Regions from separate parts of the Caloramator sp. E03 genome, predicted to be linked through region 1. Evidence: predicted binding sites of a transcription regulator. Region 1 holds the regulator's gene; the other holds the start of a gene.
What was found. Region 1 encodes LexA, which represses DNA repair genes until DNA is damaged. Its sites were predicted from a motif close to CNAACANNTGTTNG; they were not measured.

Region 1 (9,782 bases):
TTTATACTTTGGATGAAACTATAGATATAATAAAACAAAGTACAAGGCGTTATGCAAAACGTCAGCTTACTTGGTTTCGAAGAGAAAATAGGATATATTGGATTGATCTTGATAATTTTAATAGTCTTGATGAAATTTTAGAAAATATTATATTCTATATTGAAAGCAAAATCAATCTCGTATAGAATATATATATATTATAATCATATTTTGCCTTGGAGGATGATGCTATGAATAAAAACGCTAATAATCTTCAGGATGTTTTTTTAAATCAAGCAAGAAAAAATAAAGTAGGAGTTGCAATACATCTTGTTAATGGATTTCAGTTAAAAGGTTTTGTAAAAGGCTTTGATAGCTTTACCATAATACTCGAAAATGAAGGCAAGCAGATTATGGTTTATAAGCATGCAGTATCTACTATAACTCCTACAATTCCAGTACTTTATACACCTACATCAAATAATTCTGAAGAAAAAGAATGATATATGCCCTCAAATTGAGGGTATTTATTTTGCTTCATTATATTAAATTTGCTTGGAGGTTAATATGCTTGAAATATATAAAAGGATGCTAAAAGAACGCTTTAATATTTGTGATGAAGTTATTAAAATGTCACAAAAGGCTTTAGATGACATATCTGATATTATCAAAGAAATAGATGAGATTAAAGAATATAATCAATCAAAGGTTCTCTATGCAATGCAGCAAGAAAGGCTTTCTGATGCTCATTTTACAAATACAACAGGATATGGATACGGAGATATTGGGAGAGATACTTTAGATAGAGTTTATTCGAGAGTGTTTTGCTGCGAAGATTCACTTGTAAGGCCACATATAGTTTCTGGAACACATGCAATAACTCTTGCTTTAAGTGGTAATTTAAGGCCCAATGAAACCCTTTTATCTATAACAGGAAAGCCTTACGATACACTCCTTCAGGTGATTGGAATAGAAGGGGAGAATAATGGATCATTAAAAGAGTTTGGGATAAAATATAAGCAAATTGAGTTGCTTGAAAATGGGAAGATTGATATAAATTCTGTTGTTGATGCTATAAAAAATGATGAAAGTATAAAAATGGTTACTATCCAGCGTTCAACAGGATATGGTTGGAGGCCGGCTTTACAAATAGATGATATAAAAGAAGCTATTTTAGCAGTAAAAGCAATAAAAGAAGATATTATATGCTTTGTAGATAACTGTTATGGTGAATTTATAGATATTTTAGAACCAACAGAAGTCGGAGCTGATATAATTGCAGGATCCCTTATAAAAAACATAGGAGGAGGAATCGCTCCTACTGGAGGATATGTATGTGGGAAGAAAAAATATGTGGAGCAGGCAGCTTATAGGCTTACAGCTCCAGGACTTGGTAAAGAATGTGGTTCTACTTTTGGAGTTATAAGACATATATTTCAAGGTCTTTTTTTGGCACCACATATAACTTCAGAAGCCTTAAAATCATCGATATTCTGTTCAAGGTTAATGGAGATTGCAGGATTTGAAGTATCACCAAAATACAATGAGAAAAGAAGCGATATAATTCAAGCAATAAAGTTTAATAATGAAAAGGATCTTATTAATTTTTGTAAGGGTATCCAAAAAGGATCTCCTGTAGATTCCTTTGTAGAATGTGAGCCTTGGGATATGCCGGGTTATACAGATCAAGTAATAATGGCAGCAGGAGCATTTATTCAAGGATCATCAATAGAATTAAGTGCTGATGCACCAATTAGACCACCTTATATAGCATATCTTCAAGGAGGACTAACCTTTGAACATGCCAAAATAGGTATAATGATAGGTTTATCAAACGTTTTAAATAATAAATAGATATAAAAATAAAAAGTCCCAATTTGGGGCTTTTTATTTTATCTTTCTAAACAAACCAATTGCCTTACCAAGTATTTTGCAATCTTTAACTATTATTGGTTCCAAAGCCGGGTTTTCAGGTTGAAGTCTAATATAATCTTTTTCTTTATAAAATCTTTTAACTGTTGCACTGTCATCCACGAGAGCTACAACTATATCACCATCAATAGCAGTTGATTGTTGTTCTATAATGATATAATCTCCATCTAAAATTCCACTTCCTATCATACTGTCGCCTTTTATTTGAAGCATGAAAAGGTTATTTTTATTAGAAAAATAAGTTGTTGGCAGTGGAAAAGTATCTTCTATATTTTCAACAGCAAGTATTGGTGTACCAGCAGCAACGGATCCAACAATTGGTACGGATATTATCTCTTTATTATATGCTCTATCATCGAGTATTTCAATAGCTCTTGGTTTTGTAGGATCTCTTCTTATGTAGCCTTTCTTTTCGAGTTTTGCAAGATGGCCATGTACTGTAGAAGTTGATTTAAGGCCTACAGCACTACATATTTCACGTACTGATGGAGGGTATCCTTTAATTGATATCTCATGCTTTATAAAATCAAGAATTTCTTGTTGTTTATCAGATAAATCATTATTAATCATACCTTTACACCCCCTAATTTTAAATTTATATAAATTATAGCATAAAATAAAACAATGTTCAAACTTTTGTTCGAAGTATATTGACAACAGAACAAAAGTTCTTTATACTGGAATTAGAAATCGGGTCTTTGACAGTTGCAAGACAAAAAAAGTGCCTTAAAGCCTTGATATAGGCTTATTTTTTTGTCAAATTTTAAATTTTTATAGTGCACAATGTGTAACAATGTGTTATAATATAGATATAAATATATGAAGAGATGTGAAAAAATGAGATTACAAATTGTTAAATCAAAAAATGCAGCATCCTTATATGTAGTTAAATCTGTTTATGAAAAAGGCAAGCGTACATCAAAAGTAGTTGAGAAGCTTGGCACTTATGATGAACTTTTAAAAAAACTAAACGGACAAGACCCTATAGAATGGGGGAAGAGGTACGTTGAAGAGTTAAATAGAAAAGAAAAAGAAGAGAAAAGAGAAATATTAGTAAAATACTCGCCTGTTAAACAAATTAACAAGGACGAACAGCATACTTTTAATGGTAGTTACTTGTTTTTACAAAAAATATATAACGAGCTTGGGCTGCAAAATATCTGTAAAAATATTTCGGATAAACATAAATTTAATTTTAATCTAAATTCAATACTATCAAGATTAATTTATGCAAGAATTATTTATCCATCATCTAAGCTTGCTACATACGAACTATCAAAAAAATTTATTGAGCAGCCTGATTTTGAGCTTCAGCATATTTATAGAGCTTTAGAAGTGATTTCACAAGAAACAGATTTTATTCAGTCAGAATTATACAAGAACAGTCTTAAAGTTTGCAATCGTAATAAAGGAGTTCTCTATTATGACTGCACCAACTATTTCTTTGAAATTGAACAGGAAGAAGGATTAAAACAGTATGGAGTATCGAAGGAACATAGACCCAATCCAATTGTTCAAATGGGACTTTTCATGGATGGAGACGGCATCCCCCTTGCATTTTGTATAAACAAAGGTAATACTAATGAACAAGTAACTTTAAAACCTTTAGAGCAAAAAATTATATCCGAATTTGGGCTTTCAAAATTTATCATTTGTACAGATGCAGGGCTTGCATCTACAGCAAACAGAAAATTTAATAATATACAAAATCGAGCTTTTATTACTACACAATCTATTAAAAAATTAAAATCACATTTAAAAGAATGGGCGTTAGACCCCAAAGGATGGCATCTTAGCGATTCAGACAAAGTATATAATTTAAACGAAATTGACGAAGAAACAGATATTAATAAAATTTTTTATAAGGAACGCTGGATAAAAGAAGACGGGCTTGAACAAAAACTTATTGTAACATTTTCCTTGAAATATAGAAACTATCAAAGAACTATAAGAGGTAACCAAATAGAGAGAGCTCAAGAGGTTATTGATACCAATCCTACAAAATTGAAGAAATGTAATGCTAATGATTACAAACGCTTTATTTCAAAGACTCACTGCACACCTGACGGTGAAGTAGCTGAAAAAGAATTATACAGCATTAATGCTGATTTAATAGCACAAGAGGCAATGTATGATGGTTTTTACGCAGTATGTACAAATATAAGTGATGATGCTGCCGCAATTATAAAAATTAATAGAAGGCGTTGGGAAATAGAAGAGTCCTTCCGTATTATGAAATCAGAGTTTAAGGCAAGACCAGTATATTTAAGAAGAGATGATAGAATAAAAGCGCATTTTACAACTTGTTTCATTTCCCTGATGATATATAGGCTATTAGAAAAAAAGCTTTCAGAAAAATATACGTGTAGCGATATTATATCAGAACTTAGAGAAATGAATTTTTATGAGATTAAGAATGAGGGCTATATTCCAATATATACAAGGACCGATTTTACAGATGATTTACATGACAAATTTGGCTTTAGAACGGATTATCAAATAATTAATATGAAACAAATGAAAAAAATTTTTAAAGACACGAAAAAATAAAAAACATTGTTCACTTTTTTGAAAAGTATAAAAGCCTGAGAGCCCTTGATATTCAATGGTTCTACAGGCTTTTTGCTTCGCGCAACTGTCAAAGATGAGATTATAGCATAAAATAAAACAATGTTCAAACTTTTGTTCGAAGTATATTGACAACAGAACAAAAGTTCTTTATACTGGAATTAGAAATCAAGAACAGCTGTTCTGTTATAATGAGTATTGAAGAAAGAGGGGAGTTTAATGAAATCTATGAAAAGGTGTATATTATTTATAATGCTTATAATAATATTATTACTATCTTTTGCGTTTAATGATAAAACAAAAGCAGAGCGTACATATACAAAAATAACAGTATATAGTGGTGATACTCTTTGGAGCATTGCAAAAAAATATGGCTCTAATCAAAAAGATATAAGAAAAACTATATATGATATTAAAAAGATTAATAAACTAAATTCTTCAATAATAGTACCTGGAGAACAGCTATTAATACCTGTTGATTAGTTGATTAATTGTTATTTACTTTTTTAAAATAGTTTATTATAATTTAGTATAAAATAATGAAAAGGAATGATGAATTATGAGCAAAAATTGTATACTTGAAACAAGTAAGATATGTAATGGTTGTAATAAATGTAATATATGCGACCTTAATCCAGAAAAGATTTGTGATAATTGCGGCAAATGCCTTGAAATAGATGATAAAGATTACATTGAAATTAAAATAGAAGGGATTTTGGATGGGGAAGAAGAGATAGAAGAATATATCTTTGAAATAGAAGAAGGAGACAATGAAAGTTTAGAAGAAAACGAAGATGATGGATTTAATGATTGTTTATATATAGAAGATATCCCGAAGTTAAAAGAAGAATATGACAAAAAAATAAATGAAATACTAAGAAGAAAAAGAGTAGAATAGATACTACTCTTTTTCTTCTGATAGAGGATTAGATTTTATAGCTTCTCTTAACTTTTCGTCATCAATATGGGTATATATCTGTGTTGTAGATACACTTTCATGGCCCAATATTTGCTGTAGCGCTCTAATATCAACATGTCCATATTTATACATTAAAGTAGCAGCAGTGTGTCTTAACTTATGTGGAGTATACTTATTATCATATAAACCTGCTTTTTTTATAAATTTTTTTACAAGAACTTCAACAGTAATTTTGCTAATTCTTTTCTTTCTCTCACTAAGAAACAGAGCATCCTTATCAATAACCCCATCTTTTGGTCTTACAGCAAGATAGTTTTCTATAGCCTTAATGCAGGCTGAATTTAAATACACGGTTCTTTCCTTGTTTCCCTTACCAATTACCGTTAATGTATCTCCTTTGATTTTACTAATATCAATTCCTATAAGTTCTGATAGCCTTAGCCCACAGTTTAAAAATAGCACCAAAATAGCATAATCTCTTTCTTTGTTTCTTCCGTCAACAATACTTAAAAGCTGCTTGCTTTGTTCTAAAGTAAGATATACAGGGTGCCTTTTTTCTATTTTAGGAGATTCAAGCTCCCTTGCGGGGTTTTCTTTTATTATCTTAACTTTTGTTTCAAGGTAATTAAAAAATGATTTAATAGCTGCTGTTTTTCTTGCTCTTGCATAGGCGCTATTATCTCTTTTCAAGGTAACATAATTAATAAAAGAGTATAGATCAGAAAGTCTAATTGATTTTATGAATTCCTCATCTATATCGCCAATATAGATATCTTCAATATCGTCTTTTAAATTTTTCTTTACTTTTTTTATATACTTTAAAAATAATCTTAAATCAGTTTTATAACCATCTATTGTATTTTGAGATTTTCCTTTTATAGTGCAAAGATATCCCAAAAAATCATTTAATATTGAAGGAAGATTTTCATCAAATATGCTGATATGTTCCTCCAAGCCATCCCCTCCTCTTAATTTTATAAACATTATGCTAAATTATTATTTAGCATAATGTTTTCTCCCTCTCTCTTCATGTACTTTTGGGTTTGTATTTTGATTATGCTTTTTATTTTGTTTTTTAAAACTGCTTGAAGTCTCTATTAATAATATAAATGCTACAAACATAAATAATAAAATAGATGATATAAACAATATAACTCTCAATATTATCATTAAAATCCACCTCAAAACTATCTAATATTGTTTATATCGAGGTTCTTTTTGTAAGTGTTAATAATACATTCAATTATTGCACTTCTAAAGCATTTTTCTTCAAGTGTTCTAACTCCCTCAATTGTTGTTCCTCCAGGTGAACATACCATGTCTTTTAGTTCTCCAGGGTGTTTTCCTGATGTCATAGAAAGTTTTGCACTTCCAAGTAAAGTTTGCTGAGCAACTTTATAAGCATCATCCCTTGGAATACCTAAAAGTACAGCTGCATCAGCCATAGCCTCAATAAACATAAAAACATAAGCTGGGCCACTGCCTGATACTGCTGAATATGCGTTTATATAATTTTCTTTTGTTTCAATAACATAACTAAAAGAACTTAGTAATTTTTTAATTTCCATTTTTTCATTTTCATTAATAAGATTATCAAAGCAAAGTGCTGTAAGACCTTCTTGCACTAATGCAGGGGTATTGGGCATTATCCTTGCAACTTTTCTTTCTCCTATTATTTGTTTTATGCTATCTATTTTATATCCAGCAGCCATAGATATTAATACATTATCATCTTTTATGTAGTTTTTTACTTCATTCAATACATCATTATATACATTTGGTTTGATTGCTAAAAATACATATTTGCTATTTTTAAAAACATCTATATTATTTTCGCATATCACTATACCTTTTAGTCCCATAGCATCAAGTTTTTCTTTGTTTGGGTCAAATACACATATTTCGTTAGGATTTATATTATTTTTAATCATACCATTAATCATTGCATTAGCCATATTCCCGCAACCTATAAAACCTATCATATTTTTTACCTCCTGCGTTTTTATTTAATTTTATCATAAAAAAATGAAATTGATAACATGTCCAAAATTAATAACAACGGTGGATAATAGATGTTTATAACTTTGAATATTTTATAATATTTACTTTCATATTTATATTATTTTTTCGACTTTTATTAATTGATAATGTATATCAAATAAAAAATAAAATAGTTGTCGAATATAAATTTAATTTATAAATATATATTCGACATAAAATAAAAAAACAGAAGGCATTGTTAAATATAAAACAATACCTTCTGTTCAAATATTATACATTTATTTCAACAGAAATATTTTCATTACTTTCTAATAATATAGGGTCTACTTCAAACTTTATATATTCTTCAACTTGTTCTTTAGATCTGCCTATATAATTTTCGGGTCTTAGTGCGTTTAGTACTTCTTCTTTTTCAAGCTTAAAACTTTGATCTGCACAAATCCTTTCTATCAAATCATTGCTTTCTCCCATTTCTTTAACTTTTTTAGCTGCTTCCATAGAGTGTATTCTAATTTTCTCATGAAGCTCTTGTCTGTCCCCACCTTTTTTTACGGCTTCCATTAAAATGTTTTCTGTAGCCATAAAAGGTAGTTCTTCTTTTACGTGTTTTTCTATAACCTTTGGATATACAACTAATCCGGAAGTCACATTTATATAAAGATTAAGTATTCCATCTACTGCAAGGAAAGATTCTGGTATCACAATTCTTCTATTTGCGGAATCGTCAAGGGTTCTTTCAAACCATTGGGTTGAAGCAGTAATAGCAGGGTTTAATGAATTAATAATAACATATCTTGCAATAGATGATATTCTTTCACTTCTCATAGGATTTCTCTTGTATGCCATAGCCGAGGAGCCAATCTGATTCTTCTCAAATGGTTCTTCTATTTCTTTTAAGCTTTGAAGTATTCTAATATCATTACTAAATTTATAGGCACTTTCTGCAATAGAAGATAAAACGTTTAATACAAGCATATCCTGTTTTCTAGGATAAGTTTGACCAGTAACTTTAAAATATTTATCTTTAAATCCCATCTTTTCACATATTATTTCATCAAGTTTTTTAACTTTTTCATGATCATTTTCAAATAATTTTAAAAAACTTGCTTGTGTTCCTGTTGTACCTTTAACTCCTAAAAGCTTTAAATTGTCAATTACAAAATCAAGGTACTCAAGATCGCATACCAAATCTTGAATCCAAAGGCATGCTCTTTTTCCAACTGTTGTGAGTTGGGCTGGTTGAAGATGAGTAAATGCAAGGCAAGGTAGATTTCTATATTCAAAGGCAAAGTCTCTTAAATTTTTTATACATTGAATAAGTTTTTTACGTAATAAAAGTAAACCTTCTTTAATTATTACAACATCTGTGTTATCACCAACATAACAGCTTGTTGCTCCAAGGTGTATCATGCCTTTTGCCTTTGGGCATTGCATCCCATAAGCATGTACATGAGACATAACATCATGTCTTGTTTCCTTTTCTTTTTTTTCAGCTTCTTCATAATTTATGTCATAAATATGCTCTTTCATTTCATCTATCTGGTCTTGAGTTATATTAAGACCTAAATCCTTTTCTGTTTCAGCAAGAGCAACCCAAAATTTTCTCCAGGTTGAAAACTTACTTTCATCAGAAAATATTTTACACATTTCTTTGCTGGCATATCTTTTTATTAAAGGGCTTTCATATAAATCGTGCATATTCATCATCTCCTACGAATATTATTTAATTTATTCAATAAATATTACGATATATGCCGATTATAACATAAAAAAAAGAAAAAAGACAAGGCAATACCTTATCTTTTTAGCATACTTACTTAAGAAAATTTTCTAATCTATTTAAACCTTCAATTATGTTGTCCATTGATGTTGCATAAGATAGTCTTATATAATCATCGGCACCAAAGGCTATTCCTGGGATAGCTGCAACCTTTTCTTTTTCTAAAAGGGCATTGCAAAAATCAACAGAATTTTTTATTTCATATTCTTTTATTTTTTTATTTTTAATGTTAGATATATTTACCATAACATAAAAAGCACCTTGTGGCTTATTACATGATATCCCTTTTATTGAATTAATCTTTTCTACCATATAATTACGCCTTAATTCAAATTCTTTCCTCATTTTTTCTATTTCGCCCTGAGGCCCTGTTAATGCTTCAACACTTGCATATTGGGCAATAGAATTTGGATTTGATGTTGCATGACTTTGTACATTAGACATAACATTTGCTATGTTTTCTCCTGATGCGGTATATCCTATTCTCCAACCTGTCATTGAGTATGCTTTAGACATCCCATTTATTACTATAGTTCTTTTCCTTATTTCATCATTTAATGAAGCAATGCTTATGTGATTTATTCCATCATATATCAACTTTTC
Region 2 (9,782 bases), 460 kb from region 1:
TCTTATATAGTCAAAAACTCCCGTATAGGTTGCAGGATTTGAGCGAGGGGTTCTACCAATTGGAGATTGATCAATATCGATTATCTTATCTATGTTTTCAATTCCAAGTATATCATCATGCTCACCTGGATAAGCCTTTGTTCCCATAACTTTTTTAGCAATCCCTTTATATAGTATTTCATTTACTAATGTACTTTTTCCAGAACCAGAAACTCCAGTTACAACTGTCATAACCCCAAGGGGAATATTAACATCTATATTTTTTAGATTGTTTTCCCTTGCACCTTTTATATTTATCCAATTGCCGTTAGGTACTCTTCTTTTAGAGGGTATCTCAATTTTCTTCCTTCCTGATAGGTATTGACCAGTAATAGAATCTTCACAGGCTGCAATTTCCTCTGGTGTTCCATGGGCAACTATTTTACCGCCATGGGAACCTGCTCCAGGGCCAATATCTACAACGTAGTCTGCTTCTCTTATTGTATCCTCATCATGTTCAACAACTATAACTGTATTCCCAAGATCTCTCATATGCTTTAGGGTTGATATTAGCTTATCATTGTCTTTTTGATGAAGCCCTATGCTTGGTTCATCAAGTATATATAAAACTCCAACAAGACTTGATCCTATCTGGGTTGCAAGCCTAATCCTTTGGGATTCTCCTCCTGATAAAGTTGAAGCAGCCCTTGAAAGAGTAAGATAATCAAGCCCAACATCAACCATAAACTGAAGTCTTGCTTTAATCTCCTTAATTATCTGTTTGGAAATAGTATACTCCCTATCTGTAAGTTTAAGGTTTTTGAAAAATTCAAGGCTATCTCTTACAGCCATATCACATACCTTGTTAATAGGAAGCCCTGCAACAGTAACTGCAAGGCTTTCTTCTCTTAATCTTGCACCATTACATTTAGGACACTTTCTAACCGTCATGTAATTTTCAATTTCGCTTCTAATATAATCTGAATTTGTTTCCTTATATCTTCTCTCCAGATTTGGTATGATTCCCTCAAAGGTATGAAGTATCTCCCCTCTTCTAAACTCAGTATTATATTCTATTTTAAATTTCTCACCATTATTTCCATATAGCAGTATGTTAATAATATCCTCAGGCAAATTTTCAACAGGTTCATCAAGGCTAAAATTATAATGTTTTGCAAGACCAGATATTATAGAGTATCCCCATGAATCTTCCTTAAAGCCATTATAAGGCTTTAAAGCTCCTTCGTTTATAGATTTTTTCTTGTCAGGTATTATAAGGTCTGGAGAAAGCTCCATAAGAGATCCTAATCCATCACATACTGGACATTTGCCATAAGGGTTATTAAAAGAGAACATCCTTGGTGCAAGTTCTCCTATGCTTATTCCACATTCTGGGCAAGCAAAGTTTTCACTAAAAAGTATCTCTTCTTCTCCTACTATATCGATTATTACAAGCCCCTCTGATAGCTTTAATGCTGTTTCTATTGAATCAGAAAGCCTTGCTTCTATTCCTTCTTTAATAACTATTCTATCAACAACAACTTCTATATTGTGCTTTATGTTTTTTTCAAGTTTAATGTCTTCATTTATATCTAATATTTCACCATCTATTCTTACTCTTACGAATCCATTCTTCTTAATATTTTCAAGAAGCTTTGTATGTTCTCCTTTTCTTCCACGAACAACTGGAGATAAAACTTGTATTTTTGTTTTTTCTCCAAACTCCATAACCTTATCAACTATCTGATCAAGGCTTTGCTGCTTTATCTCACGGCCACATTTAGGGCAGTGTGGCACTCCTATCCTTGCATAAAGAAGCCTTAAGTAATCATAAATTTCCGTTACCGTCCCTACAGTTGAACGGGGATTTTTACTTGTAGTTTTTTGATCTATTGAAATTGCAGGTGACAACCCTTCTATATAATCAACATCTGGTTTATCCATTTGGCCCAAAAACTGCCTCGCATAAGCTGAAAGAGACTCAACATACCTTCTTTGACCTTCTGCATATATAGTGTCAAATGCAAGGGATGATTTACCAGAGCCCGAAAGGCCTGTAAATACAATTAGCTTATTTCGAGGTATTTCAAGATCTATATTTTTTAGATTATGCTCTCTCGCTCCTTTTATAATTATTTTATCTAAAGACATATTAACCTCCTCATTTATAGCTATGCTTATGCTACAAATAGCAATGAATTTTTATATTACTTTTTCGTATGTTTTTTTAGTTCAATAATCTTATCCCTTATTTGTGCAGCTTTTTCAAATTCAAGGTTTTTAGCTGCTTGTTTCATCTCCTTTTCAAGGGACTCTAAAAGCTTTTCTAAACTCTCTACACTCTCAATATACTCTGCCCTATCCTCTGCTACTTTAGTAGCTTCTATTACATCATGTACAGGCTTTATTATAGTTTTAGGAGTTATGTTGTTCTTAATGTTATATTCCATTTGTATTTTTCGCCTTCTATTAGTTTCATCAATTGCCTTTTTCATAGAATCAGTAACACTATCTGCATACATTATTACCCTGCTATTAGAATTTCTTGCAGCTCTACCTATGGTTTGAATTAAGGAAGTTGTTGAACGCAAAAATCCTTCCTTATCAGCATCAAGTATTGCTACAAGCGCAACTTCTGGTATATCAAGGCCTTCTCTTAATAGGTTTATGCCTATTAAGACATCAAAAACTCCAAGCCTTAAATCTCTTATTATTTTCATTCTCTCTATAGTGTCAATATCAGAATGTAAATATCTAACTTTAATATCTACTTCTTTTAAATAATCCGTTAAATCTTCAGCCATCTTCTTCGTAAGAGTTGTTACAAGTACTCTATATCCATTGTTAACAGTTGATTTAATTTCAGAAATCAAATCATCTATTTGTCCCTTAATCGGACGTACTATTATTTCAGGATCTACAAGACCTGTTGGTCTTATAATCTGTTCTACAATTTGTGTTGAATGTTTCAATTCATATTCTGCTGGAGTTGCACTAACAAAAATGCATTGATTTATTTTTTTCTCAAATTCTTCAAACTTTAAAGGCCTGTTATCATAAGCACAGGGAAGCCTAAATCCATATTCAACAAGGTTATCTTTTCTTGATTTATCTCCACCGTACATTGCCCTAATCTGAGGCAATGTAACATGGGACTCATCTATAAACAAAAGAAAATCCTTTGGAAAAAAGTCCAGTAGTGTATAAGGAGGCTCTCCTGGCTTTCTACCATCAAAGTGCCTCGAATAATTCTCAATCCCCGTACAATATCCAACTTCACGAAGCATCTCTATATCATAATTAGTTCTTTGCATTAGCCTTTGTGCTTCAAGTAATTTGCCTTGATCTTTAAGTTCCCTGTATCTTATATCAAGCTCCTTTTCTATCTTTATTATTGCCTCTTCTATTTTTTCTCTTGATGCAGCATAATGAGATGCAGGAAAGATTGATACGTGATTTCTCTCTGCCAATATCTCTCCTGTTAAAGTATCAATTTCACATATTCTGTCGATTTCATCTCCAAACATTTCTATTCGTATAGCTTTGTCTGATGAAGAAGCAGGAAATATCTCAACAACGTCTCCTCTTACTCTAAAGGTACCTCTTGTAAAGTTAATATCATTTCTTTCATATTGTATATCAACAAGTTTCCTTAATATCTCGTCCCTATCTCTTTCCATTCCCCTTCTTAATGAAAGCATTAGATTCCTATACTCAAATGGATCTCCTAATCCATATATGCAAGATACACTAGCAACTATTATAACGTCTCTCCTCTCAAAAAGTGCAGAAGTTGCAGAATGTCTTAGTTTATCAATCTCATCGTTTATAGCTGCATCCTTTTCTATATAAGTATCTGTTTGAGGTACATAAGCCTCCGGCTGATAATAGTCGTAGTAACTTACAAAATATTCCACAGCACTATCAGGGAAAAATTCTTTAAATTCATTACAAAGCTGCGCTGCAAGAGTTTTATTATGGGCTATTACAAGGGTTGGCTTTTGTACCCTCTCTATTACATTAGCCATAGTAAATGTTTTACCAGAACCTGTAACACCAAGTAACGTTTGAAACCTGTCTCCTCTTATTATTCCCTCTGCAAGCCTTTCTATTGCCTCAGGCTGATCTCCAGTTGGCTTAAAAATCGATTTTATTTTAAACTCTCCCATAGTCATCACCTTTTGAACATTAGTTCGATTACTATGATTATATATCTTTTAACATTTACAGTCAATGCTTATGTTTTTTGGGACGGTTACTTATGTTTTTGGGTTTTTAGATTTTTCATGACGGTTACTTATTAGGTTTGGTGACGGTTACTTATTAATTTTTTCATGTTAAAATTTCTAAAATTTTTTTGAATCTAATCCTTCCTTTTACCTATTTGCATTTTAGTTTTTAATATATTTTTAAGTTTTTGCTTTTTTAATAATTTTGTAAAGATAGCTTGTCCATATTTTATCCTTATTTTTATCTTTATGTATAAAAACTTTAAATTTTTTATTACAATTTGCATAAATATTTTATCAACTTATACCAAGATACTTAATATATAACCTACATTATAAAATTATCTATGCCCCTTGTGTTAATATATCATTTACTATATTTTTATATTTCTCTTCCTTTACAAGCTCCCTCCCAAGGGAACATAGCTTTGAAACGTTAGATTGCCCCATATTCCCAAGTATCCTGCATATATCGGCACATCTTAAATCACAAAACTTTCTTAACACAAAGCATAGTATTGCCTTCGCTTCCTTTGCCTCCTTTGCCCGCTTTATCCTTAGCATTAGCTTATCTACGTTGAATTTTTGTGATATTAATTCTATTATTTTATCAGGGGATAGATCCCTTACAAGAATGGTTCTCATGCTCCTATACTCTGTTCCTTCTTTCTTAAATTCTTCTCTTTGCGCATCAACAATACTTTTTACTTTAAATACAAAGTCTTTGTATATAGCCCTTGCTGTAGCTTCCTTTAGGCTAAACATGGATAATATAAATTTGTCATCTATAAGCTCAAATTCATCTGTCTTTTGCCCTAAGAATATGCCTAAAGATGAAAAGCGATAATCCTGTGGATTTTTATCGTAGCCTTTTAGGTCTGTTGCGTTAAAGTGAACGTAGGCTGTTAAGGCAAAGAGGTATCTATCATCCTTTACGATTAAGCTTTTGAACCTGTCTTGAAAGAGATGGCCACTTCTTTCATACCTTTTATTAAAATACATGGCATATTTATAGTTTACAAAGTGCATTATTTTTGAGATATCTGCACCGTTTGCATCTATAATAAAATGAGCATGATTATCCATAAGGCAATAGGAATAAACTCTAAATTCGAACTGTTCTTGGGCTTTTTTCATGTAGTCAAGGTATTTTATCTTATCTTTATCATCTTTATAGAGGGGAACTTCGGATATACTTTTAACCATAACATGATAAATAGAGTCATAGCTTTTTTGCCTTGCCATTCTTGGCATAAAAAAACACCTCCAACTTGGAATATATTTTTAGTATTATTTTTCCAAGTTGGAGGTTTGTTTATTCATAGAATTGGTGTGAATGTACCTTAAATGAGTAACAGGTCATAACTAAAAGTAGCCACAACGACGGAATGAAAAAGTTTGTGGTTTTTCAAAGGTAACAGAAGGGACGGTTACTTATTATATTAAATAATAGACATAATATTTTATACATGTCCCCCTGATTTTGCAGATATTGTGTATGAAATAAGTAACCGTCCCTTGTCTTGAACTTTTTTCCTTTTTTGTAAATGGACATTTTCACACTAACCGTCCCGGAAAGACTGGAAAAGGCCGGGGAAACCGCAAAACACCTCAAGTAACCCCCAAGAAAACAAGAGGAGAAACCTACATTGAATTGATGTAGATATATAGAAAATAAGTAACTGTCCCAAAATTCACCAAGATTCAAAACTATTTTTTTAGAGCCTTAATTGTATCTGTAATTCTTATCCTTAGGGCATTTACGTCATTAAAATCTATTGCATCAATATAATATTTTTCAAGCTCATTATTAAGCTCATAAATCTTTCTATATATAAATTTTGCTTTTTCAAGTTCTTTTATATATTCAAGTTCTATTGATTTAATAGGATCTTCATCTTCATGTACTATATCCTTATCTATACATTCAAACATATCAATTACTTTGTCTTTATTCTCAGGCTCAAATTCGTGTGGAGCAGTCCCATCAAGCATTGCAAAGCTAAGCTCAGGTATTATTATCATATCTATGCTATCAGGATCAAAACTGCAATGATAGTATTCAACATCATAGCCGCTTTTTAGTGCTGCTTTAGCCACCTTTTTAGTCATAGTTGATTTACCAGTACCCGGTCTTCCTTTTATTATATATCTGTTTTTAATCTGCTTTACCAATACATCATAAAAGGATAATTGCCCCTGTGGAGTCATAGCTCCTGCAAATCTATGCCACTCCTTAGGTGCTTTATTATTATTTTTCAAAATTATGCTACTTATCAACTTTTCAGTTATTTCATCTGCCTTTTTAAAATCCATTCCTTTTAAATATTCTTTCTCCCACCTATCGTGTATCTGCTTTGCCCCAAGCATATAATTAAAAAATACCTCATAATGTTTTTCTATTTCATCAAAATAATACTTTATTTCATCCATCTTTTCCCTTAAATAATCAATATCCCAATAATCCCCAAAGTTTAATATTCTTTCAACCGCTCCAGGATATTTAGGATCTATAACATGAGGTGAAGTTCCATCGACTACAGCAAAATCAACTCCATGTATGAAAATACCGTCAATGGAATTCATATCAGAAGGAGAGTATATAAAATCAATATCAAAGCCAAATTCAAGAAGTTCTTCCCCCATCTTCTTAATAAAAGTTGACTTTCCACATCCTGGTCCTCCTTTTATAATGTAGACCCTTTTTGCATCATTAATGACATAATCAAAAAATGATACAAATCCTTTACAAGTATTTGCTGAAGCAAAATAGCATTTTTTAATTGCCATATTTATCCTCCAAGAATTAGTCTATTATCATAATATTAAAATAAATATATTTTGATACACAAAAATTTTTTCAATTTTATATATTTTTTATTATAATGTAACTTTAATATTTAAAATTTGCATCATTGTTAAATATATAACATATACAATTTAGCAAAATACACATATTTTTTCTATTGAAATCATTTCATTGTGCTATTATAATTATATTTGTCATTATTTTTTTTAATTTTTCTACTTTTTTAACTTTTTTTAATAACAATTTAGGAGGTAACAAAATGAAACAATTTAAGGACGTTTTAGTAATTGGATTAGCACTTTTTGCAATGTTCTTTGGAGCTGGAAACCTTATTTTTCCTCCCTATATTGGTATTTTATCAGGTTCAAAATGGTACATGTCACTTTTTGGATTTTTGTTAACAGGTATAGGCCTTCCCCTTATCGGAATTATTGTAATGTCAAAAAATGATGGTAAATTTGAAAATTTCGCTGGAAAGGTTGGAACAAACTTTAGCAAAGTTTTAGGAATAGTTATAATGCTTGCAATAGGACCACTACTTGCAATACCAAGAACAGGTGCAACTACTTATGAAATGGCAATAAAGCCTCTTTTCCCAAACGTAAGTCCTATAATAGTTACTGCAGTTTATTTCGCAATCAATTTATATCTCGTAATAAATCCTTCATCAGTTATTGATAAGATAGGAAAAATATTAACTCCTGTGCTTTTAGCAATGCTTGCAATAATAATAGCTAAAGGCATAATTTCTCCTATTGGACAGCCTGTTATAACAAATATAACAAACCCATTCTCAAAGGCCTTTGCGGAAGGTTATCAAACTATGGATGCTTTAGCGTCAACTGTTTTTGCCGGTATTATAATAAGCAGCGTTGTTGCAAAGGGATATAGTAATACTAAAGATCAAATAAAACTTACACTATTATCAGGTGTTATTGCAGCTTGTGGACTTCTTATGGTTTATGGAGGGCTTATGTATTTAGGTGCTACTGCATCAGGTATTTTTAGTAGCGATATATCAAAAACTCAGCTTACTATTGCAATAACACAAAATCTTTTAGGTAATTTCGGCAAAATAGCTTTAGGTATAGCAGTAGGTTTTGCATGCCTTACTACTTCTGTAGGTTTAACTGCTACTGCTGGAGAATTCTTTTCTAACCTTACAAACAACAAAATTAGTTATAAGACTGTTGTAATAATTGTTACTTTATTTAGTGCAGTAGTTTCAAATTTTGGAGTTGAAACTATCGTTAAATTGGCAGTGCCTCTTTTAGTTACTGTTTATCCTGTTGTTATAGTACTAATTATATTAAATATATTTGATGAATTTATAAAAAACAAGAATTCTTATCTTTATGCAGTATATTTAACTTTAATTATAAGCATAGTTGATGGACTTTCAGCAATAGGAATAAATTTAAAAGGCGTACAAGCACTAATTAGCAAACTTCCTTTTGCAAAATCAAACTTTGCCTGGATACTTCCTGCTTTAATAGGTGTTTTAATTCCATTATTATTTGGTAAAAAGCATAGTGGTCAAACTGAATAGTAAATATTAAGGAGTTGTAAAAGTTGCAAATACCTTTACCTAAAGTAATACCTAAGTTTACTGTATTCAGGTTTATTGCAAAATCAATAATAAGTGTCATAGGTATTTGGGGATATTATACTTTATTCATTGGAATTACTTTGATATTTTGTTCAAAATATATATATAAAGCATATAAAGTTGAGCATTATGATACCGTAATTTTAATAATATTATTAATGTGTATTTTAATTGGAGGCATTATAGCTCTTATAAATAACTAAAAACTTTTAAGGGACGGCAAAGCCGTCCCTTTTTATACCTTATTAATCTCTTTTGCAATTTTTATTGCCGTTGGGGTTGCTGCAAGCCCTCCAAGGGCTGTTTCTCTAAGCTCACTTGGAAGCATTTTCCCAACTTTATACATAGCACTAACTACCTCATCAAATGGTATTACGCTTTCAATCTCAGCAAGAGCCATATCAGCACTACTCATAGCATTTACAACACCCATTGCATTTCTTTTAGAACAAGGCACCTCTACAAGCCCTGCTACTGGATCACAAACAAGTCCTAATATGTTCTTTAAAGCAATCGCTGCAGCATTAAAAGCCATTTTAGGAGTACCTCCAAACATTTCAACAATTGCAGCTGCTGCCATCGCAGAGGCAGAACCACATTCAGCTTGGCATCCTCCTTCAGCACCAGATAATGTGGCATTTTTTGCAATAATCTGCCCAACACCCGATGCAGTTAAAAGAGCATCAATTAAAGTTTCTTCATCGGCATTAATAATTTCACCTGATGTAATTATAGCAGCTGGAACAATACCACAGGATCCTGCAGTAGGGCATGCTACTATTTTGCCCATGGCAGCATTAACTTCAGAACAGGATAGTGCCCTTGCAATAGCTTTGTTTATTATATCTCCGCACACTGTACTTCCTTTTTTCCTATAATCCTCAATTTTCTTTGCATTGCCACCTATAATCCCACTTACAGATTTTATAGGTACATCTATACCTGATTCTGCTGATTGCTTCATTACCTCTAAAGTATATTTAACTTTATTTCTTATTTCATCCTTACTTTTTTCAGAAATCTTACTTTCTTTCATTAATACAATATCACATATCCTACAGCTATATTTTTCTGTTAATTCAATTACATCCACAGCCGATTTAAACATACTAACCTCCATTAAAAAGCAAAAGTGCTTTATTATATAGCATCAATA

Region 2: uvrB (excinuclease ABC subunit UvrB) is a predicted target of LexA. The motif match lies at 4,162-4,175, and genes of this name have one in related genera.

What each region holds. Positions count from the first base shown of each region.
Region 1 covers NZ_CP040093.1:106,487-116,268, reverse strand. Annotated here, with positions in the region: gene miaA (tRNA (adenosine(37)-N6)-dimethylallyltransferase MiaA) at 1-185, shown strand, start outside; gene hfq (RNA chaperone Hfq) at 231-482, shown strand; gene FDN13_RS00585 (aminotransferase class I/II-fold pyridoxal phosphate-dependent enzyme) at 547-1,833, shown strand; gene lexA (transcriptional repressor LexA) at 1,867-2,481, opposite strand; gene FDN13_RS00575 (IS1634 family transposase) at 2,749-4,461, shown strand; gene yneA (cell division suppressor protein YneA) at 4,699-4,962, shown strand; gene FDN13_RS00565 (hypothetical protein) at 5,039-5,377, shown strand; gene FDN13_RS00560 (tyrosine recombinase XerC) at 5,381-6,352, opposite strand; gene FDN13_RS14165 (hypothetical protein) at 6,395-6,568, opposite strand; gene proC (pyrroline-5-carboxylate reductase) at 6,586-7,380, opposite strand; gene purB (adenylosuccinate lyase) at 7,670-9,097, opposite strand; gene FDN13_RS00545 (pyridoxal phosphate-dependent aminotransferase) at 9,213-9,782, opposite strand, start outside.
Region 2 covers NZ_CP040093.1:2,631,717-2,641,498, reverse strand. Annotated here, with positions in the region: gene uvrA (excinuclease ABC subunit UvrA) at 1-2,130, opposite strand, end outside; gene uvrB (excinuclease ABC subunit UvrB) at 2,187-4,148, opposite strand; gene FDN13_RS12525 (transposase) at 4,554-5,462, opposite strand; gene FDN13_RS12520 (PRK06851 family protein) at 5,919-6,998, opposite strand; gene brnQ (branched-chain amino acid transport system II carrier protein) at 7,277-8,566, shown strand; gene sdaAA (L-serine ammonia-lyase, iron-sulfur-dependent, subunit alpha) at 8,862-9,734, opposite strand; gene sdaAB (L-serine ammonia-lyase, iron-sulfur-dependent subunit beta) at 9,767-9,782, opposite strand, start outside.